DNA from 2 places in the Exiguobacterium sp. S22-S28 genome. Region 2 is predicted to be linked to the other one. Evidence: predicted binding sites of a transcription regulator. Region 2 holds the regulator's gene; the other holds the start of a gene.
What was found. Region 2 encodes Rex, which represses fermentation and respiration genes when NADH is low (regulators of the CRP and FNR family bind a similar motif). Its sites were predicted from a motif close to TTGTGAAATATTTCACAA; they were not measured.
Positions count from the first base shown of each region.

Region 1 (3,420 bases), on a different contig from region 2:
GATGTTGTCGGAATGGCAACGAATTTCGCTTTGTTGCCGAGTTCCGGGAATTTATAGGCCCGTTTGCGGATATCCATGAACTTTTGACGGAGGTTCGAGAACGTTTCGTTTGGCTGCTCGTAGAATAACCACATGCCTTTCGCAGCATCCATCGCCGATCCGCCACCGAGGGCGATAATCAAGTCCGGTTTAAAATCACGCATTGCTTGGGCACCGACTTGAACAGTCGTCACGGATGGATCCGGTTCGACTTGGTCAAAGATCCGGTAGCTGACGCCGGCCGGCAAGTTACGGATGACTTTGTCGGCATAACCGAACTCAACCATCGATTGATCGGTGACAATCAACGCCCGTGAGACATTTTGAATCGATTTCAAGTATTGAACCGAGTTTTTTTCAAAGAAAATCTTTTCCGGTACTTTGAACCACTGCATGTTCACGCGTCGTCTCGCCACCTTCTTGACATTGAGTAGATGTTTCGCCGTTACGTTTTCTGAAACCGAGTTTTTACCGTATGATCCGCAACCGAGTGTCAACGATGGTGTCAATTCGTTGTAGAGATCGCCGATTCCGCCGTGTGCCGATGGACTGTTGACGAGAATCCGGCAGGCTTTCATCCGGAGACCAAATGCCGTCATCAACTCATCGTTTGTTGTATGAATGACGGCCGTATGACCAAGTCCGCCGATTTCAAGCATGCGTTCTGCGACGTGGAAAGCATCATTCGTTGAAGCTACACTGTACGCACCGAGGACAGGACTTAATTTTTCGTGTGACAACGGCTCTTCCGCCCCGACTTTCTCAAGTTCCGCAACGAGCATGACGGTGTTGCTCGGAACGTCGATGCCGGCTTTTGCTGCGATCCAGGTCGCTGGTTTCCCGACGATGTCCGCATTGACGGCACATGTATCGGTTTTGATGACCAGTGCCTCCAGACGTTTTTTCTCGTCCGGTGTACAGAAGTAGCAACCGAGTGCTTCCATTTCTGCCCGCACTTCGGCATAAATCTCTTGATCGACGATGACCGCTTGCTCGGACGCACAAATCATTCCGTTATCAAATGTTTTTGAGAGAACCAAATCACTGACGGCGCGTTTGATTTTAGCTGTTTTTTCGATGTAACACGGTACGTTACCCGGTCCGACACCAAGCGCTGGTTTTCCGGTCGAGTACGCCGATTTGACCATGCCGGCTCCGCCTGTCGCGAGGACCATCGCGATATCGGTGTGATTCATCAAGACTTTCGTTGCTTCGAGTGACGGTTGTTCGACCCACTGGATACAATCTTTTGGTGCACCCGCTTTGACGGCCGCATCGCGTAATGTTTTCGCTGCTTCGAGTGAACAGTTTTGTGCGGACGGATGGAAGGCGAAGACGATCGGGTTACGCGTCTTGATCGCGATCAATGCTTTAAACATCGTCGTTGATGTCGGATTCGTCACTGGTGTGACGCCACAGACGACACCGACCGGTTCCGCGATATAGGTGATGCCATTTTGGACGTCTTCTTCTAAAATCCCGACCGTTTTTTCATTCCGAAGACTATTATAGATGTATTCAGTAGCGAACATGTTTTTGATCATTTTATCTTCAAAGACACCGCGTCCTGTCTCTTCGACCGCGAGACGAGCCAGTTCGACGTGACGTTCCAGACCGGCGAGCGCCATGTCCCGAACGATCGTATCGATTTTCGTTTGATCAAATGTCAGTAATTCTTGAAGTGCCGTTTGACCTTTCGCGACGATTTGATTGATTGCTTGTTCGACAGGTGAGACATCTTGTTTGATTTTTTCTTTGACAGCCATGTTAGGTTTCCTCCCTATTTTGGAACGAATCTGAGTCTGCATTTCCCTACAGCATGTTAGGAATGCCAAGCTGATTTCGAATAGTTTGTGCTTTCCTTCACAAATCAATCATACCGTCTTTTTCTCCATTTGTGCATGACTATCCTGTGAACTATTTCACACCAATGAGAGCGTTTTCAACGAATCCATCCGTTCTGACGCAAGGATTCTCTTTTTTGTCCCACTCCTGTGACAACTGTCACAGCAAATCATGAATCTGCTTGTCTGACCAATCGTTCATCGTGTACGCTAGAAATAGTTCCATCATTCATTTGTCTTAAAGGAGGAAGTATCATGTCAGTCGTTAATCAAATGCTTGCGTTTAATCAACAGTTCGTCGAAGAGAAACAATACGAACCATTCATCTCGGATAAGTTCCCGGATAAGAAGGTTGTGATTCTGACCTGTATGGATGCACGTTTGACGGAGCTCCTTCCCCACGCGCTTGGTCTGAAAAACGGTGATGCCAAAATCATCAAGAATGCCGGGGCCGTCCTGTCCCATCCATTCGGATCCGTCATGCGGTCAATTCTCGTCGCTCTCTACGCCCTCGGCGCGGAAGAAGTCATTGTCATCGGACATCATGACTGCGGCATGAGTACGATCGATCCGGCGAAGATGATTGCGGAGATGCAAGACCGTGGCATCAACGAACTAGTCCTGCACACACTCGATGCTTCCGGCGTCGACTTGAAGCAATGGTTACGCGGCTTCACATCCGTCGAAGAAAACGTCGGTCACTCGGTTGGATTGATCAAAAACCACCCGTTGTTGCCACCAGGTACGGAAGTGCACGGACTCGTCATCGATCCGGGAACAGGAAAACTTGATCAAGTCGATTGCTGAATCGCTCTTTAATGTAGAAGAAAGGTATGACCTGCCTCGATTTGACGCCGGTCATACCTTTTTGTGTTTTTTTCTTGACAGTCAAAAGAACGGTCTGTATGATACTTTAGTATAGTACAGTGATACCAAAAGAAAGTGTGGTTTTAAAATGTTTAATGCAGTCATTATTGCCGTTGTTTTATTATTTGCTTTAGCGATCTTCCGCGTCCATATCGTACTCGCGATGGTCCTGAGTGCCATCGTCGGTGGAGTGGTCGGCGGACTCAGTTTAACGAAGACGATCGAGACGTTTGCCGGCGGGCTCGGCGCTGGAGCCGAAATCGCCCTCAGCTATGCCTTGCTTGGTGCATTCGCCGTCGCCTTGTCGAAAACCGGTTTGCCGGATGCATTGGCTCATGCCTTAATCACCCGTTCGAAGCGAACGGCTGACGCCGCATCGGTCAAAAAATTAAAAGGGTTCATCACCTTCGCGATTTTGTTACTGGCGATCAGTTCACAAAACGTCTTGCCGATCCACATCGCCTTCATCCCGATCATCATTCCACCGTTACTCGGCTTGTTTAATGAAATGAAGATTGACCGTCGTTTGATGGCAATCGTCATGACATTTGGTCTCGTCACACCGTACATGTTCTTGCCGGTCGGATTCGGGGATATCTTCTTGAATCAGATTTTGTTAAAGAACATCGAAGATAACGGAATGAATATCGCCGGTGCTTCCGTCATCCAA
Region 1 covers NZ_JBHFFC010000026.1:74,689-78,108, forward strand. The annotation lists gene adhE (bifunctional acetaldehyde-CoA/alcohol dehydrogenase) at 1-1,805, opposite strand, end outside; gene ACHA8N_RS07030 (beta-class carbonic anhydrase) at 2,139-2,690, shown strand; gene ACHA8N_RS07035 (Na+/H+ antiporter family protein) at 2,839-3,420, shown strand, end outside.
Region 1: a site for Rex is predicted at 1,950-1,967, ahead of adhE (bifunctional acetaldehyde-CoA/alcohol dehydrogenase). Genes of this name have one in related genera too.

Region 2 (3,420 bases):
GGCACGAGAGAATCTCTTATTAATCGTTCAACTCACGCATCAAATCCGCCTGTCGCTCCAGTTCTGCTTGTTGCTCCAAGATCAGTACTTTTTTATACGTCCGCGCTGAAATCAGGATGCTGATTTCATATAAGACGAACAACGGGACAGAAATCATTAAATGCGAAGTGACGTCCGGCGGTGAGATCAACGCCGCGACGACGAATAACGCAAAGTAGGCATACTTCCGATTCTTCCGCATGAAGAACGGCGTCACGAGTCCAAGGCGTGTCAAAAACATCGTCACGACCGGCAGTTGGAACAGTATTCCAAACGGGATCGTCAAGCGGATCAAAAAGCTGAAATAGTTCTCGACGCCGATGACTTGTTCGATGCCGAGCTCTTGTCCGAGCTCTGTCGATACTTCAAGTAAAAACGGTAACAACCAAAAGTAAGAAAATGAAACACCAGCTAAAAATAAGAAGAACGTTACTGGAATATACGTCAACGTCGCTTTTTGCTCTTGGTCATGCAGACCGGGACGGATGAACGCCCAAAGCTGGTACATCCAAAACGGTGACGCCAAGACGATTGCGATGATGAACGCAAGATTCAGATATAACATCAGTGGATCAGCCACGTTAAAAGCGTTCAGACCAATTCCGAGCTCCTTTAAGTCAGCCTGCAGAAAACGTACAAGCGGACGGACAAGCGGAAAAGCTGCAGCGAACATGACCACCACGATGATGAGCGACCAGATGATCCGTTTCCGGAGTTCATCTAAGTGCGTCGTCATACTCTGCTCTTGATCGATCGCCATGATTCACTCACTTCTCTTTCGTTTCGTCCTTTTTGTCTTTATCATCTTCCATGATGCCGTTTGTCGCGCTCTTGAATTCTTTTAACGTTTGACCGGCAGCGCGGCCGAGTTCCGGTAATTTTTTTGGTCCGAAGATGATTAAAGCGACGACGCCGATCAAGGCGATGCTCCCCGGGCCGATACCAAGTGTCAACGGGATTAAGTTTTCCATTATGATTTCACTCCTTCAGCTGATTGCGAATAATGCTTCATGAAATAAACAAGCGACTGCAACTCAATCGACAGATCGATGTGATGGACGCGAACATGGGCCGGTACGTTTAATCGTGCCGGTGTAAAGTTCAGAATGCCGGTCACACCATACTCAACTAACTCGTCCGCTACTGACTGGGCGAACTGGGACGGTACCGTCAAGATGGCGACGTCGACATGGTTCGCTTTGATTTGTTCTTTCATATCTGACACGTGGTAAATCGGAACGTCTTGTGTCGTCGTTCCGACCTTGTCCTCATCCGCGTCAAACGCGATGACGATACGAGTACTATTATTCTTTAAAAAGTTATAATTTGCAAACGCTGTTCCGAGGTGTCCAACCCCGATTAAGGCGACATTCGTGACCTCGTCTTGGTTGAGTGTCTTTCGGAAAAATGTTAACAAATGTTGAACATTGTAACCGTACCCTTTTTTCCCTAACGCCCCAAAGTAGGAAAAGTCACGACGGATTGTCGCCGAGTCGACTTTGACCGCTTCGCTGAGCTCGGCTGACGAGACGCGCAGCTTGCCGGAGTTGTAAAGACTCTGGATGAAACGATAATATAACGGCAGTCGTTTCGCCGTTGCTTGTGGTATTTTTGTGTCTGGCCCATTCATACTGCAGTTCCCCCTTCGTCCACGTTCTGACGTGGCACCCAAATCATTGCAAAGAATTCTACTCTCCTTGATTGTAAACCACTTCACATAGAGTAACAAATATTATATTCGGCAGGATTTTTCGTGATAGACTAAGGGGTGGAAGGATGGATGGATATGATTCTCTTACAAGTAAACCAACTCTCAAAATCATTCGGCGTTGAGCCGATTTTAGAAAATATTAAACTCGAAGTACAGGAACGGGACCGGATTGCCCTCGTCGGACGAAATGGTGCCGGAAAATCGACACTTTTAAAAATCATCGCCGGCGAGCTGTCGCATGACTCCGGGGAAATCATGAAGAGCAAGGAAGTGCGGATCGGTTACCTCGCTCAGGACAGCGGACTTGAGTCCAACGAATCGATTTGGAATGAGATGCTGACCGTGTTCGAACACCTGCAGGATCAAGAACGGGCGTTACGCCGGATGGAAATCGAGATGGGCATGGAACACATATTAAACGATCCGACTGCCTACGACCGTCTCTTGAAAACATACGATCAAGCGCAACATGACTTCTCGGAAGCCGGCGGTTATCAGTTCGAAGCCAACATCCGCTCCGTCTTACACGGGATGCGCTTTTATCCGGACGATTATTCCCGCCGGATTCAGACGCTTTCCGGTGGACAGCGGACCCGGCTCGCTTTGGCGAAGATGTTGCTGCAGGCACCGGAACTGTTGATTCTCGATGAGCCGACGAACCACCTGGACATCGATACACTGTCTTGGCTTGAAAGTTACTTATCCGGTTACCGCGGCGCCGCCTTGATCGTTTCCCATGACCGGTATTTCCTCGATCAAGTCGTCAACGTCGTCTATGAATTGTCCCGCAACGTCTCCCGGAAGTTTACCGGTAATTATACGAAGTATCTCGAACAAAAAGCGGCGCTGTACGAACAGGAAATGAAACAGTTCGAACAACAGCAGGAAGACATCGCGAAGATGCAGGATTTCATCCAGCGTAACATCGCCCGCGCGACGACGACGAAACGGGCGCAAAGTGTTCGCAAACGCCTTGAGAAAGTCGACCGGATCGATCGACCGGACGGCGACGAACGCAGTACTGTCCTGTCGTTCCCGATTGAGAAACAAAGCGGCAATGACGTGTTACAGGTCAATCAACTTGCGGTCGGCTATGAAGCAGCCGTCTCAAAAAATATCACGTTTAGGCTGCAACGTGCCGAGTCGCTCGCGCTTGTCGGACCAAACGGGATTGGCAAGTCGACGTTGCTGAAAGTCCTCGTCGGCCGTCTGAAACCGTTATTTGGTGACTATCGTTTCGGCACAGGTGTCTCGATCGGCTACTACGATCAGGAGCAGGCGGAACTGAACGACCGCAACCGAGTCATCGACGAGATTTGGAACGAATGGCCGTTGATGCGCGAGCAGGAAGTCCGGTCCGTGCTTGGACAGTTCCTCTTCAGCGGAGATGATGTCTTCAAGCTCGTCCATGAATTATCGGGCGGTGAACGCGGACGACTGGCACTCGCGAAGCTGAAGTTACGTAAAACGAATCTGCTTGTGCTGGATGAGCCGACGAACCACTTGGATCTCGATTCGAAGATGGTCCTCGAAAACGCCCTCGTCGACTACGAAGGAACGTTGCTCTTCGTCTCCCACGACCGGTACTTCATCGACCGTGTCGCGACCCGTGTTATTGAGATGAGTGGCGATGGCGTAACCGATTATCTCGGTGACTACTCCTACTACAT
Region 2 covers NZ_JBHFFC010000033.1:148,231-151,650, forward strand. The annotation lists gene tatC (twin-arginine translocase subunit TatC) at 20-799, opposite strand; gene ACHA8N_RS16445 (twin-arginine translocase TatA/TatE family subunit) at 807-1,010, opposite strand; gene ACHA8N_RS16450 (redox-sensing transcriptional repressor Rex) at 1,010-1,669, opposite strand; gene ACHA8N_RS16455 (ABC-F family ATP-binding cassette domain-containing protein) at 1,826-3,420, shown strand, end outside.